DNA from 3 places in the Bradyrhizobium brasilense genome. Region 2 is predicted to be linked to each of the others. Evidence: predicted binding sites of a transcription regulator. Region 2 holds the regulator's gene; each other region holds the start of a gene.

Region 1 (5,961 bases), 940 kb from region 2:
CCGCGCGGAGCTGCGGGATGGCCGACAGATCCTGCATGAGAAGGTCGAAACAGGGCTCGGGCGTCGGAGCGCGATAGGCATTCCAGGCGCGACCGGCCAATTCCAGCCGATCATCGGTCACCGCAAGTGCAGGCAATCGCCATTTCGCCGAGCTCTCGCTTCGGTACCCGCCGATCTCGACATCGGTCTGGACCAGACTGAGCTTCGCTACGATGTGGCGGTGCGGGCGGAGCACGTCGAGCAACCAGGCCAGCACCAACTGGTCATTCGGCTGGGGATCAGCCCATAGCTCGACGCTGTCGCAACGCTCACACAACTCGACAAGCCCAAAGTCCCGACCGATCGAGCCGGTCCATCTTGAACTGGCGAAGTCGAGCCAGTGCGTGTCGAAATCGACATGCTTTGCGGAACGCGGTTCCAGCAGGGTCGTGAGGTCATCTGACGAGGGCATTTTCCCCCAAACGAAGCGCGGCCTCAAGCCGACGACGATATCCGCCCTTCCCGCCTGCCTCAGGCGATAGCTCGCGAGATCGCTTGTCGCCAGGATCAGACTCGTCACGACGTGCGCGGCTCCCGCTGCGTGTCATGGCCGGTCAACGCCGGATTCCAGCGCCAAAGGTTGTCGTTGGTGAGGTGCGTGCCGCCCCACCAGCGATTGACCGGATTGTGGTCCGTGAAGTCCGCCTTGTGGGCAAGCACCGCCTTGCCAAACTCCGTCACCGACAAGCGGCTTCGCTGGAAGGCCTCCAGGCGACGTCGCGCATTGTCCGGGTCGATGGAGCGCAAGCCATCGTCGAGCCCGGCAATCGCCGGTCGCGGACCATGCGCAAGGCCTTCGAGCAGCCTGCCGATTTCCATGTCGTTAAAGACGCCACGCTGGCGAAAGCCGCGGAGGTAGAACAGCGCGTTCGTCCCCATGAACCCGGCGGCGACCAGTTCAAGCAACCGCATCTCGGTCGCGCCCAGTCCGGATCGGCTCCATGGCAGCTCACGAAGCAGATCAAGCAGCGCCGGCCTCAGCAAGGGAAACGCGCTCAGGTCGCGATGAACCGCATCGAAACAGGCCTCCGGCGTTGCCGCCCGGTACGCCTGCCAACATACGCTTGCGGTCTCAAGGTCCTCGGATCGGATGTTGGCAAGCGGTACCTGGTCCCAGCTACGCCACGTCTCGTGCATCGTCAGCAGATCGAATGCGACAAGCCGCAACTTCAACTTGGCCGCCAGCGCCGGGTAAGCTTGGAAATGATCGAGCAACCAGATGAGCTGCAGTTGATCATTTGGATCCGGATCGAACCAAAGCTCGATCACCTCGTAAGGCTCGCAAAATTCGTTCAGTGCGAGGTTCCTACGTGCCCGGGCATCCTGAGGCCGCTGGCCCCACGCGCACCAGTGCGACCAGTGTCCGACCGGATTCTTGTCCGACCGCGCCCCGAAATACGCCTCGAGTTCTCCTGGCGACGGCAGCGGTCCACCGACAAACCGAAAGGTCGATGTAATACCGACCTCGGCAAGCCCCGAACGGATGAGGCTGAGGCCGGACGGACTGGTCAGGATCAGGCGCTTCATCGGCCCAACTCTCGCGACGACACACAAAACCAAACGGGCGCCGAAGACGTCGGCAACTCAACGTCCTCAGCACCCGCTTGCAGCGAAGTCATGTGATGATTTGAGCATGATCTCCGCGCAAACGCTTCGCGTTTGTCGCGAGGGAAAACCGCTTCGCACTTTTCCGGATCATGCTGAAGGCTTACTCTTCCGTCGGCTCCTCGCCCTCGGCGTCGCGCTCGGGCGTGCCGGCGAGGATCTGCTCGGAGATCAGGCCGGAGTTCTGCCGGATCGCGGCTTCGATCTTGGCGGTGATGTCGGGATTCGACTTCAGGAATGCCTTGGAATTCTCGCGACCCTGGCCGAGCCGCTGGCTGTCATAGGAGAACCAGGCGCCCGACTTCTCGACGATGCCAGCCTTGACGCCGAGGTCGAGGATCTCGCCCATCTTGGAGACGCCCTCGCCATACATGATGTCGAACTCGACCTGCTTGAAGGGCGGCGCCAGCTTGTTCTTCACCACCTTGACGCGGGTGGTGTTGCCGACCACCTCGTCGCGCTCCTTGATCGCGCCGATGCGGCGGATGTCGAGGCGAACCGAGGCATAGAACTTCAGCGCGTTGCCGCCGGTGGTGGTCTCCGGCGAGCCGTACATCACGCCGATCTTCATGCGGATCTGGTTGATGAAGATCACCATGGTATGGGATTTGTTGATCGAGGCGGTCAGCTTGCGCAGCGCCTGGCTCATCAGGCGGGCCTGCAGGCCCGGCAGCGCATCGCCCATCTCGCCCTCGAGCTCGGCCTTCGGCACCAGCGCCGCAACCGAATCGACCACCAGCACGTCGACTGCGCCGGAACGCACCAGCGTATCGCAGATTTCCAGCGCCTGCTCGCCGGTGTCCGGCTGCGAGATCAAGAGCTCATCGATGTTAACGCCGAGCTTGCGCGCATAGACCGGGTCGAGCGCGTGCTCGGCGTCGATGAAGGCGCAGATGCCGCCCTTCTTCTGGCCTTCCGCCACGGTGTGCAGCGCCAGCGTGGTCTTGCCTGAGGATTCCGGCCCGTAGATCTCAACGACGCGTCCCTTCGGCAGGCCACCGACGCCGAGCGCGATATCGAGCCCGAGTGATCCCGACGACACCGTCTCGACATCCATCGAACGGTCGTTCTTGCCGAGCTTCATCACCGAGCCCTTGCCGAACTGGCGCTCGATCTGGGAGAGCGCGGCTGAGAGGGCCTTGGACTTGTCCATGGAGGATCCTTCGACGATACGCAGTGCAGTGGCGGACATTTGGGATGTGCTCCTTATTGCGGGGATTCGCTAGCGGGACAAACGGGCGATGAGATCAGGCGGAATGCGTTGTTGATGGGAACCTCGTACCACGTTTGTTCTATGTTCGCAATATGTTCTTTCGAGCAAACCGGTACTGGCCTGTTTCCATCCCTAGTGGCCTACTTTGAAATTTCGAGTGGCCTAGTTTGGGTTTAACCCTGCCTCAACCATGGATTGGCAGCTGTTCTCAGTAGTCCTACCGAGCAGCCTATAGGATGTTCTATCCCCATCCGTTCCGCTTGACGGCCAAACGTTCTTCCCCGGTGTTCTCCGTGGGTGAACGGGGTTCCTGAATCCTCGGTCGTGCCTCAGATGAAAATCGCGCCAGCCAACGCGCCGCCCAATTGGGTACTCATTTCGATCCCACTGAGGTTAACGCGCCATGATGTAAGGTTGATGGCCCCATTTGGCACAACCCATTTTTGAATGGAGGCACCATGAGATATAGCATCTGCATTCTATTGGCGGCGCTATGCTTGGGTCCCGGCACCGCAATGGCGCAATGTAGGGGTCTTAACGGCCAGTCGGCATGTGGGCCCAATCCATATCCTGCCAACACTACCAAACACCCAGGCGGCGGAAACGATACAACAGGCCCAGGCGCAAAGGCGCCAGCAACTGGGCTCCCGGCGCAAGACCGCGGCCAAATGCGTGGACAAACTCCTGCAAGCAGGATTGCGAATCCACACTAGATTTAACGAAAGCGCAGGCTGAGGCCGCCTCAGTTGGCGGCCTCTTCTTCGTCATCCTCATCTTCTGGAGCCGAGTTTGTCCCATGACGGACATGCGTATTGGGAGTTGCGCACCGTGACCAAGTTGCCGCGCATACGCCGGTTCCTAAGTGGCCTGTTTTGATTTGGCGAGTGGCCTATTTCGGCCAGTACCAGCAAACCGGTGCTGGCCTGTTTCCATCCACAGTGCCCTGCTTTGATTTTTGGAGTGGCCCGGCTTGGGTTTAACCCCGTTGTAACCAAGGGGTAGCCGATGTTCTCGGTAGGACTACTGAGAAGACCCTCAGATGTTCTGGCCCCATAATTTCCTGCGGGTCGCGATCTGTTCTCGCGGAATGTTTACTGGAACAATTGACCCGGCAGTGCCCTTATTTGGGGGCCCCCAGCCAGACAGGTAGCCCCCCGACTGCTGGAGGAAAACCCGCCTCCGGGACGGGTTGGCGGCCCCCTGTCGGGGCCGTTTAAAATTCCGTAGTTCTCCGGCCAAGAACAAAGTTCCGGCCGTACGATGCGCCTCGCGCCCGAAGTTCCCTGATAATCAACAAGTTAACCTGACAGGCGCGACGGCGTCCGATAGCGGCTGGCACAATCTGCATACTACCTTCGTACCCCTCCTGAGCCCTGGAAAAACTCCGTAGCGTTCGACGGAAGACTCAGGTTCCGCCAGTGTTCGTAACATTGGCCTGCTCAACCAACGCGAATTGCGCGGCGCTGGGCAGGCAACATGGCTGGCGACCGTTCCGTGGCGACGCTGCCGACGGACGAATCCTTCCAGAATCCACAACGACAGCTCGAACGGGCGCGGCCTTTCACACGATCTTTTTACGGGCGCTGATCATTATTACAACTAATGGTTTAAATGTCGACGACCGCCCTTCATTCGCGGAACCGTTACAGATGATCCACAGGGGCATCGAGTTCAGCGTCACTCAGCTGATGGCCGGCGTCTGGAAATGGCGCTTCCAGATCGGCGATCGCGTCTTCACGGGCAAGACCGAAGCAAAGCTCGATCTTCTGGCGATCCGCCGCGTGCAGCTGCGGATCGATCGCGAACTGAACAATCTGGGGCGGAAACGGACCCGCGGCAGCAATGGGGACTGAGGCATAGTCTATCGTGCACGCTCCGGTGCCCTGACCGGCTGGCCCGCCCGCTCCGCTCGAAAACGCTTCAATCCGCGCTTGCCAGCCGCCGCATCGTGAACTCGATGTCGCCGCCGGGAAGCTCGCGCCAACTCTCGACGGCGCTCATATAGGCCGCCTTCGGGTAGCGCTTGAGAAAGTCACGCGCCCTCACGCGGGCCTGATCGCGTGGCAGGCTGAAGGTCTCGCGCAGATAGCCGTCGTCCGGCTTTCGCCGCTCGGCCATCCGGCTGGCGAGATCGCGCGGACGAGACACCATGCCGCAACTCCGGACCAACTGACGACACCCCAATATAGGGGCGGCGGCGGGAGAATCCGAGTCTGCGGGAGACGGACGACGTCGCCCCGAATGGGCGTTACTGGCTGCGCGGCGCGGCGCTTCCGGGCTGCGCCGAGCTTCCGGTCTTGGTCTTCGGCTTGGCGGGATGGGCGGCCGCCTTCGGCGGATCGCTGCGCACGACGCCCCAGGGATCGGACGATCCCTTGGCATCGGGAATCTTGCTGAGCGAGTCCTTGTAGGCCTTGTCCCTGACCGCGTCCTGCTCCTTCTCCTCCTGGGTCCTGGTCTTGACCTCAGGCATCAGGTTGACGTTCGGCATCTGCGCATAGGCCGGTGCCGACAGCAGCACCGCAACCGCGACTGCGCTCAAAACTCTCATAAGAACACTCCCTGCGTTTCGTCGGCGGTATATCACCGCAACAAAGCCGCCGCCAAGCGCGCCTGCCCCGGCCCCGAACATGATGCGTTTCCGCGGAATCGCATCATGTTCTCATCTCTTTGTTTGAGCATGATCTTTTTCGGAAAACCGGTTTCCACTTTTCGGATCATGCCCCTAGAGATGGTCTGACTTGCAGGATTTCGGCGACTGCATCCAGTCGTCCCAGATCGGACCGCAGCGCGTGCAACCGCTGAGCGCAAGCCCGATCGCAACCACGCCGCCGAGCAACACCAACCTGCGGAACATGTACGCCCCCACCACTCGCGAGCAGGCAACTGGGCGCCGAAACTGGGGCATTTTCAAGCCGGGCACGGCGCTTGCAGCGCAGCGCAGTGCGCGTCGGAGCGCAGCGCAGTGCGCGTCGGAGCGCAAGCGCGCGTCGGACGGGCTGCCGGCGCGCACTGGTTTGACCGGGCGGCCGCGCAAATTACACTGCGCAACAAAGCAGAAAAGGAATCGATCAAATGACTTTGGCGATGAGCTGGGACGAGTG
Region 2 (5,961 bases):
CTCGATGCCGCCTACCACCGCACGCTTGCGCACGACCTCGCGGCGCTCCGCACCCAGCCGCCGCAGCCGATGTCGGCGATGGACGGCTATGCGGTGCGCGCCGCCGATGCGGCTGATCTAAAGGCCCGGCTCAAGGTGATCGGCGAAGTCGCCGCCGGCCGGCCGTTCGAGCGGACGGTCGGCGCCGGCGAGGCGGTGCGGATCTTCACCGGCGGCGTGATCCCCAATGGCGCCGACGCCGTGATCATCCAGGAAGACACCGCCGTCGACGGCGACCACATCACGATCTCGGAGGCCGCCAGCGTCGGGCGGCACATCCGCCAGGCCGGGGTCGACTTCCGTGCGGGCGAGGTGCTGCTCGCCGGCGGCAGCCGCCTGTCCGACCGCGCGCTGTCGCTGGCGGCCGCCATGAACTATCCGGAACTTGCGGTGCGCCGCCGCCCGAAGGTCGCGGTGCTGGCGACCGGCGACGAGCTGGTGATGCCGGGCTCGCAGCCCGGCCCCGGCCAGATCGTCTATTCCAACGGCTACGCGCTGCGGGCGCTGGCGCACGCCGAGGGCGCCGAGACCGTCGACCTCGGCGTTGCCGCCGACACGGTGGAGGCGACCACGGCGGGCATCCGCCGGGCGCGCGAGGCCGGTGCCGATGTCCTGATCACGACAGGCGGCGCCTCGGTCGGCGACCACGATCTCGTCAAGCGGTCGCTGGAAGCCGAGGGCGTCGACATGACGTTCTGGCGGATTGCGATGCGGCCCGGCAAGCCGATGATGCATGGCCGGCTCGGCGCGATGCGGGTGATCGGCCTGCCCGGCAATCCGGTGTCGTCCTATGTCTGCGCCTTCCTGTTCCTGGTGCCGTTGATTCGGGCGCTGAGCGGCCGGAAAGTGATTCATCATCGCCGTGCTAGCGCCCTGCTCGGCCGCGACCTCGCCGCCAACGACCAGCGCGAGGACTATCTGCGTGCGCGCCTCGAAGCGCGCGAGGACGGCACGCTGATCGCAACACCGGTGACGCAGCAGGACTCGTCGCTGCTCGGGAATCTCGCTGCGGCACGGGCACTTCTCGTGCGCCCGCCGTTCGCGGCGGCGGCCGTCAAAGGCAGCGAATGCGAGATCCTGACACTGCCCGAATAGGGTTTTCGCGCCCCGCCGATTGTGCGTTGCCCGACACGTTCACCGGAAATTAAGTGGTTGCGGAACACATATCGAACATATAGTGTCCGTTCATGATTTGTTTCGAGTACTGGTGCCTACATTCGGGAAGCCGCGTGGAAGCAGGTGCATTGAGCACATGCTCCTGAGGTCAGGCCCGGCCTGCAGGCCCCACCAGAAGAGTCTCGGAATCGAACGACGCTATCAACCGGGGGAATACTCGAGATGCTCACGCGCAAACAGTACGAACTACTGCGTTTCATCAATGAACGTCTGAAAGAGGCCGGCGTACCGCCCTCCTTCGACGAGATGAAGGATGCGCTCGACCTGCGCTCGAAGTCCGGTATCCACCGCCTGATCACTGCGCTGGAGGAGCGCGGCTTCATCCGCCGCCTGCCGAACCGCGCCCGCGCCATCGAGGTCATCAAGCTGCCCGAACTCTCGGCCGGCGGCGGCAACGGTCGCCGCGGCTTCACGCCCAGCGTCATCGAAGGCACCCTCGGCCGGCGCGCCAGCACGCCGCCGATTGCCGAGGACGACGGCAACCGTCCGGTCGCGGTCCCCGTGATGGGCCGGATCGCCGCCGGTACGCCGATCGAGGCGCTGCAGACCCGCAGCCACACCATCAGCGTGCCGCCCGACATGCTCGGCGCCGGCGAGCACTACGCGCTCGAGGTGCGCGGCGACTCGATGGTCGATGCCGGCATCCTCGACGGCGACATGGCGCTGATCCAGCGCAACGACGTCGCCAATACCGGCGACATCGTGGTGGCGCTGATCGACGAGGAGGAAGCCACCCTGAAGCGCTTCCGCCGCCGCGGCGCATCGATCGCGCTCGAGCCGGCCAACACCGCCTATGAAGTGCGCATCCTGCCGCCGAACCGGGTCCGCATCCAGGGCAAGCTGATCGGCCTTTATCGCAAATACTGAATTGCAAATACTTGCGGCGGCCGGGAACGAGCAACACGTCGGATCGTTCCTTGCATGATAGTGTAGCGTACGGCTTGCCCGATGCGCTCCGATACCTCTCCGCAGCGTCGCGTGTTTGTGATCGGAGCGATCTCGGACCAGTCGTACAATCGCCCAGAAACGAGCAGACGCTCGTTCGCTATCGTCCACTCTGGTAGAGGCCCTAATGCCTCAAGGAGAGGCACGGGTCGCTACCTCGAAATGAGGAGCCATCCGATGTGTGACTATAGTCTGCACGCCGTGGCATCGCGCCCCGCCATTGTCGGAGAGACGCTGATCACGACGACGTTCCGCGGCACGTCGACCCGCGGCTTTGCTTCGGAGAATGACCCCACTGTCGCGGTCTGCATGCTGCCGGGCACCGAGCTCGCTTTCGCCGAGAACGTTCGCTACGACAGCCGCTGGATCTGGACCAAGACGCTGAACTATCGCGTCGGCGTGTTCAACGAAGTCGAGCCCGACGTGCCTGATCGGCATCATGACGCGGTCGAATTCCCCGACGGCAGCCATGTGCTGGTGACCCAGCTGGTCGAGGGACAGCGCGTTAGCGTGCTGCAATTGCCGGCGCTGCATCCGCCGGTCGAGCAGAAGCCGAAGGTTGTGGAGCGGCGGCCCTCCGCATTCGCAACGCTGTTTTTGGGTTGAGCGCATCGTCGCCGCGGAATGAGCTATTCGGCGGCGGATGACCTAAGCAATTTCGGGCGACCCCGGACTCCCGCTTCCGGGGCGCAGAAGGAGATTTGCGTCGGCCGGCACCTTGGCGCATCATCGGGCACGGAGGACGTGCGCGGTGGTCGATAAGGTCACATGGCAAAAGGCTGGACGCGTCACGGAACCGGGCCGCTACATGTTCCGGTTCGGTTGGCTGACGGTAACGGCCGACGACCTGAAAGTCTGGGAGCAATTTCCCGAGGCTTCCTTCACTCTCGTCAAGAAGCCCGACGCCGGCCCCGATTCCGACGAATACCATCTCGGCCTGTTCGAGCTGCCGAGCGCGCCCTCGCCGGACCACGGCTAATCATCGCCCTGCAGATCGGTCTCGGCCGGCGTCGCATCCACCGCGGGCCGCGGCGCGGCGGCAGGCGCGCGCAGCGTCGTCTCGCTCTCGCCGTCGCCGGGAACCGCCGGCGACCACGGCCGGTCGATCCCGCCGGGCTTGACTGCATCGACGGCGTAGCCGTCCCTGCTCCGTCGCAGCACCAGCGCGCCGTGGCGGCGCAGCCGCTCGGCATCGATCACCGATGCCGCGCAGCCCTGCGGCGCCGGCCGCGTCGTCACGATCAGGCCTGCGCGCTCGCAGTCGTCCACCAGGGCCTCCGGCCGGGTCGCCAGCGCGACGAAGGCGCCGCCGGGTCCCTGGGTCACGCAGCCGCCGGCATCGCAGGAGACGCCCTCGCCGAGCGACGCATCGGTGGCGGTGCGCGCGTCGGCGTCCGCCGCCAGCCACTCCTTGACCAAAAATGCATCCTTGGCGCTGTGCATCAGATGCAGCCGTCCATCACCGCCACGCACCGCGACATTGCGGCCGTCGCCCGAGATCAGCACGTCCGGCTGCGGCACCCTGAGCGCCCAGACCGAGGCCACCAGCAGCAGCACCGCGCCTGACCAGCGCAGCGGCGTGCGCAGCAGCCCGAGCAGGATGATGCCGGCGCTCGCTGCGATCAGCGGCCCGATGCCGAACGCCGCCATGCGGCCGACCGCGCCCGGCAGTGCGGCGACCCATTGCGTCACCAGGATCATCCAGTCGATGCCAAGACCCATGATCGCCCAGAACACGCCGTCGAAGCCGAACGGCATGGCGACGAGCCCCAGCAGGCCGGCCGGCATCACGACCGCCGAGACCACCGGCATCGCCGCGAGGTTGGCGAGCAGCCCGTAGGGCGTCACGCGGTGGAAATGGAATGCGGCATAGGGCGTCGTCGCCAGCCCCGCCACCAGCGAGGCCAGCATCAGCATCGTGAGCTCGCGCCCGCCCCACAGCGCGACGCGCGCGGTCGGCGAATGGTCGGGCGACGCCAGCAGGTTCGGCAGTCCGATCTGCACCAGCGCCACCAGCCCGAGCGTCGCCGCGAACGACATCTGGAAACTGGGATGCACCAGCGCCTCCGGCGCGATCGCGAGCACGATCAGCGCTGCCACCGCCAGCGTCCGGAAGGTGATCGCGCGGCGGTCGACGATCACGGCGAGCAGCACCACGGCGGTCATGAAGAACGACCGTTGCGTCGCGACCTCCGCGCCCGACAGCAACAGATAGAACGCCGCGGCGACCAGCGCGGCCGCCGCGGCCCATTTCTTGATCGGATGCCCCGCCGTCAGCGCCGGAAACAGCGCGAGCAGCGCGCGCACCGCGAAGAACACGACGCCGGCGACCACGGCCATGTGGTAGCCAGAGATCGACAGCACATGGCCGAGCCCCGAGATGAACATCGCATCGTTGACCGGCGTCGAGATCGCGTCGCGCCGGCCGGTGAGCAGCGCGGTTGCGATCGCGCGCTGGTCGCCGTCGAGCGTGGTGCGGATCCGCGCGTCGATGGCGTCGCGCAGGCCCTGCATGAAGGCGGCGTAGCGCAGCGCAAAGCCGCCGGTCGCAGGCGGCTCCCTGGTCTTGACCGCGCCCATCACGAAGCCGGAGGCGCCGATGCCCTGGAAATAGAGGTCACGGCCGAAATCATAGGAGCCCGGGCGCTGTGGCCCGAGCGGCGGCATCAGCCGCGCCTTCAACTCAACGAAGCTGCCGACGTCGGGCGCGGTGCCCTTCTTCACCGAGAGCCGGACCCGATCGAGCTTCGTCATGTCGCGCGGGCTCTCCATCGAAACCACGCGCAGCACGAAACGATCGGTCTTCTCGCGGATGTCGCGCGTCTCGACGAAGCCGGTCAGCGCCACCGAGAACATCGGCCGCGCCAGCACCGTGTGAGCGACGCGCGCCGTCTTCCAGGTCGCCGTCGCAAAGCCCGCGGCGACCGCGGCCAGCATCACGATGACGGGAAACACGCTGCGCCGCCGCAGCAGCAGCGCCAGCAGGCAGAGCAGGATTGCGACGGTGGCCGCGACCGACAGCACCGGCTCGTGTTCGGCCGCGAAATAGAACGCGATGCCGGTGCCGAACGCCACCGGCACCCAGGGCAACAGGCGGCCAGCGCCGGCCTCGGCGCGCGCCCATTGCCGCAATGTCTCGACGAGAGGCTTCCAGATGCCGGCGCGCGCCGGGAGAAAGCCGCCGACCGGCGCAGCCGTGCGCGGCGGCCACGTCCCCGCGTAGCCGCGTTTGCCGCCCGGCGTCGTGCCCTGCTCCGCCATTCCGCTTGCGATCCCTGCCGGGCGGCAGGCTAGCGGATGGCCCCGTCACCCGACTAGCGGAACGGATGCAGAATACGGACCGGCAACGCTCGGGTACCTGGATCGTCCTGCGCCTTGCCTAGCTCGCGCCGGGCCACGGCTGCCGCCTGCGTCAAATCGATCGAGCCGAAAGTCTCACTAAGATACCGATCACATTAGGAATAGACTGTTCCGATGCCTCCACTCCCAAAGAGACGGGGATGAGGCAGTGACGGCTCGCGGCACTTGAAGGCCGCTGGAGCTCCTCTCAGGTGGCCACAACTCCCCTGAGATCAGGCGTTGCGGACGAACGCGCAAATCTCGCCTGTAACGCCGCGCACCACGCGCACTCCGCGAGCGGATAGATCGCTGAAAAACGCGAGGAGTAGCGTTTGCTTTTGAGAGGAGCAGCACATGGCAATTCAAGTACCAAGCGATTTTCGCCGCGTGATTGTCGCTGCGTCAGTGGGAAACATCATTGAATGGTACGACTTTTATATTTTTGGCAGCCTGGCCGCAGTT
Region 3 (5,961 bases), 310 kb from region 2:
GAGACGGACGGAGTAGGCAGAAGGTGCGTGGGGTGTCCCAAAATATCGAAAACAACCCCATGCAAAGGAGCAGGCTGCCGCCGAGACTCGGAAAGCGACTTGACGCGTCGGGCAAATCAGCGGTACGTTTTTATTATTCCGAAATTGTGCAAGCGTTCGCCGCCGCAGGATAGAGCCAACCGCGCCCTGCGACCCGTCGTCGTGCTGCGCCCCATTGGCTCACCAGCGCGGCAGGCCTATATTATCAGGCAAACACCAGGAAACAGGGAGGATGCTATGCATCATACCTTGGTGCCCAGTGACCGAGTCGAACACGTCTGCGTCTTCGGGCGCGACGGGACGAAACTTGGGTCGATCGAGCGGCTGATGCTCGACAAGGTGAGCGGAACGGTGGCCTACGCCATCATCAAGACCGGCGGCGTGCTGAGTACCCACCACCACTATCCCGTCAAATGGACCGCGCTGCGCTTCGATCCTGTGCGCCAGGCCTTCGAGGCCGAGGTGACGCTGGAGGATCTGCGCGCAGGGCCGTCGGAGTTCGACGGCGACGAGTTCGACTGGGGCGACCGCTCGCAATCGTATACGCACCCGAACTATTGGGCGGTGTAGTGCGCAGTTGAGGCCTGCCGTAGCCCGCATGAGCGAAGCGACATGCGGGAGCGGTCAACTTGTTCGGCTGATAGACCCCGCATATCGCTCCGCTCATGCGGGCTACTAAGTCAGGCACATGACCCAATTCAAGCCCGCAGGCTGGCCTTCCGTCATACCGCGGATTGTCACGCGCGACCTCACCGGCTTGGCCAGATTTCTTCGAGACGTTTTCGATGCGCAGGGCGATGTCCGCTCCGGAGCGCCGACGGAAATCCGGATCGGAGACTCGATCATCCTGATCAGCGACGGCGGAGGCGTGCGCGAGGCGATGCCGGCCTTTCTCTACGTCTATGTTCAAGACGCGGACGAGGCCTATCGGCGGGCGATCGCGGCAGGCGCTGAATCCATCGAGATACCCGTGGATACGCCTATGGCGACAGACGCGCGACGGTCCGGGATGCCTGGGCAAATGTCTGGCAGGATCGCTACCTATCGCAGCAATCCGTAGGATGGGTGGAGCGAAGCGATACCCATCATTCGGGGCCGCGGGGTGAGTTGATGGGTTTCGCTTTGCTCCACCCATCCTACTTGCATGTTGCGGTAACTCGCACCGACGAGCGATGCCGCTACTCCGCCGCCTCGCTCGCTGAGCTCTTCCTTGGCTTGCTGTTCGCCTTCTTCAGCACCGGCGCCAAAAACTTGCCGGTGTAGCTGCGCGGCGCTTTCACGATGTCCTCGGGCGGGCCCCAGGCGACGATCTCGCCGCCGCCGTCGCCGCCTTCGGGGCCGAGGTCGATGACCCAGTCGGCGGTCTTGATCACTTCGAGATTGTGCTCGATCACCACCACCGTGTTGCCCTGGGCGACCAGCTCGTGCAGCACCTCTAAGAGCTTGGCGACGTCATGGAAGTGCAGGCCGGTGGTCGGCTCGTCCAGGATGTAGAGCGTGCGGCCGGTGGCGCGCTTTGATAGCTCCTTGGCCAGCTTGACGCGCTGCGCCTCGCCGCCGGACAGCGTGGTGGCCTGCTGGCCGACATGGATGTAGTCGAGGCCGACCCGGTGCAGGGTCTGGAACGTTTCGCGCACGCGCGGCACCGCCTTGAAGAACTCGGCGGCTTCCTCGACCGTCATGTCGAGCACGTCGGCGATGCTCTTGCCCTTGAACAGCACCTCCAGCGTCTCGCGGTTGTAGCGCTTGCCCTTGCAGGTGTCGCAGGTGACGTAGACGTCCGGCAGGAAGTGCATCTCGATCTTGATGACGCCGTCGCCCTGGCAGGCCTCGCAGCGGCCGCCCTTGACGTTGAAGGAGAAGCGCCCGGGCTCGTAGCCGCGCGCCTTCGCTTCCGGCAGGCCGGCGAACCATTCGCGGATCGGCGTGAAGGCGCCGGTATAGGTCGCGGGGTTGGAGCGCGGCGTGCGGCCGATCGGCGACTGGTCGATGTCGATGATCTTGTCGATGTGCTCGAGGCCCTCGATGCGGTCGTGCGGCGCCGCGCCCTCGCTGGCGTTGTTCAGCTTGCGGGCGATGGCGCGGTACAGCGTGTCGATCAACAGCGTCGACTTGCCGCCGCCGGAGACGCCGGTCACGCAGGTGAACAGGCCGAGCGGGATTTCGGCCGAGACGTTTTTGAGGTTGTTGCCGCGCGCGTTGACGACCTTGATGGTGCGCCGGTGGTTCGGCGGCCGCCGGTCGGGCACAGGCACCGACAACTCGCCGGTGAGATACTTGCCGGTCAGCGATTTCGGGTTGCGCATGATCTGGTCGGGCGTGCCCTCAGCGACGATGTGGCCGCCATGCATGCCGGCGCCGGGCCCGATATCGAGCACGTAATCGGCGAGGCGGATGGCGTCCTCGTCATGCTCGACCACGACCACGGTATTGCCGAGGTCGCGCAGCCGCTTCAGCGTGTCGAGCAGGCGGGCATTGTCGCGCTGGTGCAGGCCGATCGACGGCTCGTCCAGCACGTAGAGCACGCCGGTCAGGCCCGAGCCGATCTGCGAGGCGAGGCGGATGCGCTGGCTCTCGCCGCCCGACAGCGTGCCGGAGGAGCGCGACAGCGTCAGGTAGTTCAGGCCGACGTCGAGCAGGAAGGTCAGGCGCTCGCGGATCTCTTTCAGGATGCGCGTCGCGATCTCGTTCTGCTGCGCGTTCAGCGCCTCCGGCACCGTCTCGAACCATTCGCCGGCGCGCTTGACCGAGAGCTCGGAGATCTCGCCGATATGCTTGCCGCCGATCTTGACGCATAGCGCCTCGGGCTTCAGCCGATGGCCGTTGCAGCCTTCGCAGGGCACGTCGGAGAAATACTTGCCGAGCTCCTCGCGCGCCCACTCGCTCTCGGTTTCGCGGTAGCGGCGGTTGATGTTGGTGATGACGCCCTCGAACGGCTTCTTGGTGTCGTAGGAGCGGACGCCGTCCTCATAGGAGAACTTGATCTCGTCGTCGCCGGAGCCGTGCAGCAGCGCGTTCTGGACCTTCTTGGTGAGGTCCTTCCACTTGGTGTCGAGCGTGAACTTGTAGTGCTTGCCGAGCGCGGTCAGGGTCTGGATGTAGTAGGGCGAGGACGATTTCGCCCAGGGCGCGATCGCGCCCTTGCGCAAGGTCAGCTCCTTGTCGGGGATGACCAGGTCTTCGTCGATATGCTGCTCGACGCCCAGGCCGCCGCAGGCCGGACAGGCGCCATAGGGGTTGTTGAACGAGAACAGGCGCGGCTCGATCTCGGGGATCGTGAACCCGGAGACCGGGCAGGCGAACTTCTCCGAGAACAGGATGCGCTCGGGCCCGCTCTTGTCGTGGATCTTGGCGGTTTTCTTCTTGTCCTCTTTCTTGTCGTCCTGGGCGGCCGCCGCCGGCGCGTCGGCATATTCAATCACGGCGAGGCCCTCGGCGAGCTTCAGCGCGGTCTCAAAGCTTTCCGCGAGGCGCTGGGCGAGGTCGGGACGCACCACGATACGGTCGACCACGACGTCGATGTCGTGCGGGAATTTCTTGTCGAGCGCGGGCGCTTCGGACAGTTCGTAGAAGGTGCCGTCGATCTTGACGCGCTGAAAGCCCTTCTTGAGATACTCGGCGAGCTCCTTCTTGTACTCGCCCTTGCGGCCGCGCACGACCGGCGCCAGCAGGTAGAGGCGGGTGCCTTCCGGCAGCGCCAGCACGCGGTCGACCATCTGCGAGACGATCTGGCTCTCGATCGGCAGGCCGGTGGCCGGCGAATAGGGCACGCCGACGCGCGCCCAGAGCAGGCGCATGTAGTCGTAGATCTCGGTAACGGTGCCGACGGTGGAGCGCGGATTCTTCGACGTGGTCTTCTGCTCGATCGAGATCGCCGGCGACAGACCGTCGATCTGGTCGACATCCGGCTTCTGCATCATCTCGAGGAACTGGCGCGCATAGGCCGACAGCGATTCGACGTAGCGGCGCTGGCCCTCGGCATAGATGGTGTCGAACGCGAGCGACGACTTGCCGGAACCGGACAGGCCGGTGAACACCACGAGCTTGTCGCGGGGAATCTCGACGTCGATGTTCTTCAGATTGTGTTCGCGCGCGCCACGGATCGTGATGGCGCGCGATGAGGAGCCGGCGTTCTGTTGGCGCTTCGCCTTGAGCACTTCATCCATAGCGACAGTTCCGGGCGCATGCTTGGGCGCCTTTTGGGCGCGCATCGCCGGTGATGCCGGGACCTTGCGCCGATGGGGTGTGAAGGCTGGAACGTAGGAAGAACGGCCGACAATTTCCAGTGCTGAGTCGCGTCCATCAACGGATAGTTTGCCTGATGGCAGCAGCCGTCAGCAGCGCCGGTTCCGCTAGAGCCTTTCCCCCGTTCCGATGGAATCGGAACGGGGGCTCCAGATTCCCGCTTTGACGCGTTTTCCTTGCGCGAGCCGGAATCCGCTTCGCTCGAAAACGCTCTTACGCAAAAAGGCCGGCGCGAGGCCGGCCTTTCGGTGCGATCTGATCGCAGATCAATCTTAGTACTTGGCGACGATCGGGCCGCCGAAGTGATAGTTGACGCCGAACTGGGCGCTGTGCAGCTCGAGCGTACCGGAGGGCACGCCGAAATAGTTCTCGCTGTCGAGGCTGCGATACAGGTATTCGCCCTTGATCGACCACTGCGGGGCGATGAAGGCCTCGACGCCGGCGCCGACGGTCCAGCCGGAGTGGAAGTTGCTCTGCGAGGCGGTCACGCCGAACGCGATGACGCTGACCTCGTTGTTGGCCCAGGCGTAGCCGCCGGTGCCGTAGAACAGCACCTTGTCGACGGCGAAGCCGAAGCGGCCGCGCACGGTGCCGAGCGAGTCGATCTTGCTGCGGGCGGTGACGCCGAGCGCGGAGACCGACGCGTCGATGTCAGCGCCTGCAGCGTCAACCTCGAGGCCGTACACGATGTTGCCGGCCTGCCAGTTGTAGCCGATGGTGCCGCCGCCGAAGCCGCCTTCCATGCTCGGGGTGCCGGAGTTCTCGCTGGCGTAGCCGCCGAAGCCACCGACGTAGAAGCCGGTCCAGTTGTAGATCGCGGCCGGCGGCGGAGCCTTCACGTAAGGCGCGCGTGCCGCCATGTCGGCGGCCATTGCCGGTGCAAAAGTGTTCAGTGCAAACATGCCGGCCGAGGCCAGCAAAACATTCCTGATTTCCCAGCAAAACATTCCTGATTTCAAAGTCCGAGTCCCGTTTTTCTTGCTCATTTTCTTGTTGTCCCTTCAAAGATTTTGAAGAGAGCGTCACAGCAGTGTCGCGTGACGTGCTGGTGCTTCTACAGAGAAATGCCGGAACGTGTGTATCCGCGAAACCACAACGCACCGAAAACGGCCCCGGTGAGGTGCGCGTGCACACGCAACGAAAAAGCCGGCGCACAAACAGGCGCAAACAAAAAGGCCGGCGCGAGGCCGGCCTTTCGTCTGGATCAATCGGCCTGGCGCGATCAGTAGCGCGCGACGACCGGGCCACCCCACTTGTAGTTCACGCGGACGGTGACGAGGTCGACGTCCTGGCGATCGCGGATGGTGCTGTTCAGCGTGCCGTTGGGAGCGATCAGGTTGTAGGTCTTGTCCTGCATGAACAGGTGGTCGTATTCGATGCCTGCGGTCCAGTTCGGCGCGAAGCCGACTTCGATGCCGGCGCCGACGGTGCCGCCCCAGCGGGTGTCGCTGGCGCTACCGACCAGCACGCCGGTTGGGGTGAAGTAGGTGTTGAAGCGGTTGTCGGTCAGCGCCGCGCCGCCCTTGGCGTAGAGCAGCACGTTGTTGACGGCGTAACCGATCTGGCCGGTGAACAGGCCGAACGCGTCGATCTTGGACTGGTTGGTGAACAGGCCCGGGAAGATCGCGCTGTTGTTGCTGCCCTTCAGGTCAGCCCAGTCGCCCTGCGCTTCGAGGC

What was found. The regulator LexA, encoded in region 2, represses DNA repair genes until DNA is damaged. The targets are predictions, from matches to a motif close to TGTTCNNNNTGTGTTCNG.
Region 1: a site for LexA is predicted at 2,940-2,957, ahead of recA (recombinase RecA). Genes of this name have one in related genera too.
Region 3: a site for LexA is predicted at 4,293-4,310, ahead of uvrA (excinuclease ABC subunit UvrA). Genes of this name have one in related genera too.

What each region holds. Positions count from the first base shown of each region.
Region 1 is NZ_CP121669.1:3,578,403-3,584,363, reverse strand. Features, by position in the region: gene QA635_RS16655 (hypothetical protein) at 1-559, opposite strand, end outside; gene QA635_RS16650 (hypothetical protein) at 556-1,566, opposite strand; gene recA (recombinase RecA) at 1,748-2,836, opposite strand; gene QA635_RS16640 (hypothetical protein) at 4,507-4,710, shown strand; gene QA635_RS16635 (hypothetical protein) at 4,778-5,008, opposite strand; gene QA635_RS16630 (hypothetical protein) at 5,106-5,408, opposite strand; gene QA635_RS16625 (hypothetical protein) at 5,583-5,714, opposite strand; gene QA635_RS16620 (amidase) at 5,933-5,961, shown strand, end outside.
Region 2 is NZ_CP121669.1:4,522,346-4,528,306, reverse strand. Features, by position in the region: gene QA635_RS21265 (molybdopterin molybdotransferase MoeA) at 1-1,134, shown strand, start outside; gene lexA (transcriptional repressor LexA) at 1,378-2,082, shown strand; gene QA635_RS21255 (hypothetical protein) at 2,338-2,766, shown strand; gene QA635_RS21250 (hypothetical protein) at 2,912-3,139, shown strand; gene QA635_RS21245 (ComEC/Rec2 family competence protein) at 3,136-5,421, opposite strand; gene QA635_RS21240 (MFS transporter) at 5,854-5,961, shown strand, end outside.
Region 3 is NZ_CP121669.1:4,833,633-4,839,593, reverse strand. Features, by position in the region: gene QA635_RS22780 (YVTN family beta-propeller repeat protein) at 1-16, shown strand, start outside; gene QA635_RS22775 (PRC-barrel domain-containing protein) at 277-609, shown strand; gene QA635_RS22770 (VOC family protein) at 728-1,099, shown strand; gene uvrA (excinuclease ABC subunit UvrA) at 1,218-4,205, opposite strand; gene QA635_RS22760 (outer membrane protein) at 4,557-5,216, opposite strand; gene QA635_RS22755 (outer membrane protein) at 5,507-5,961, opposite strand, start outside.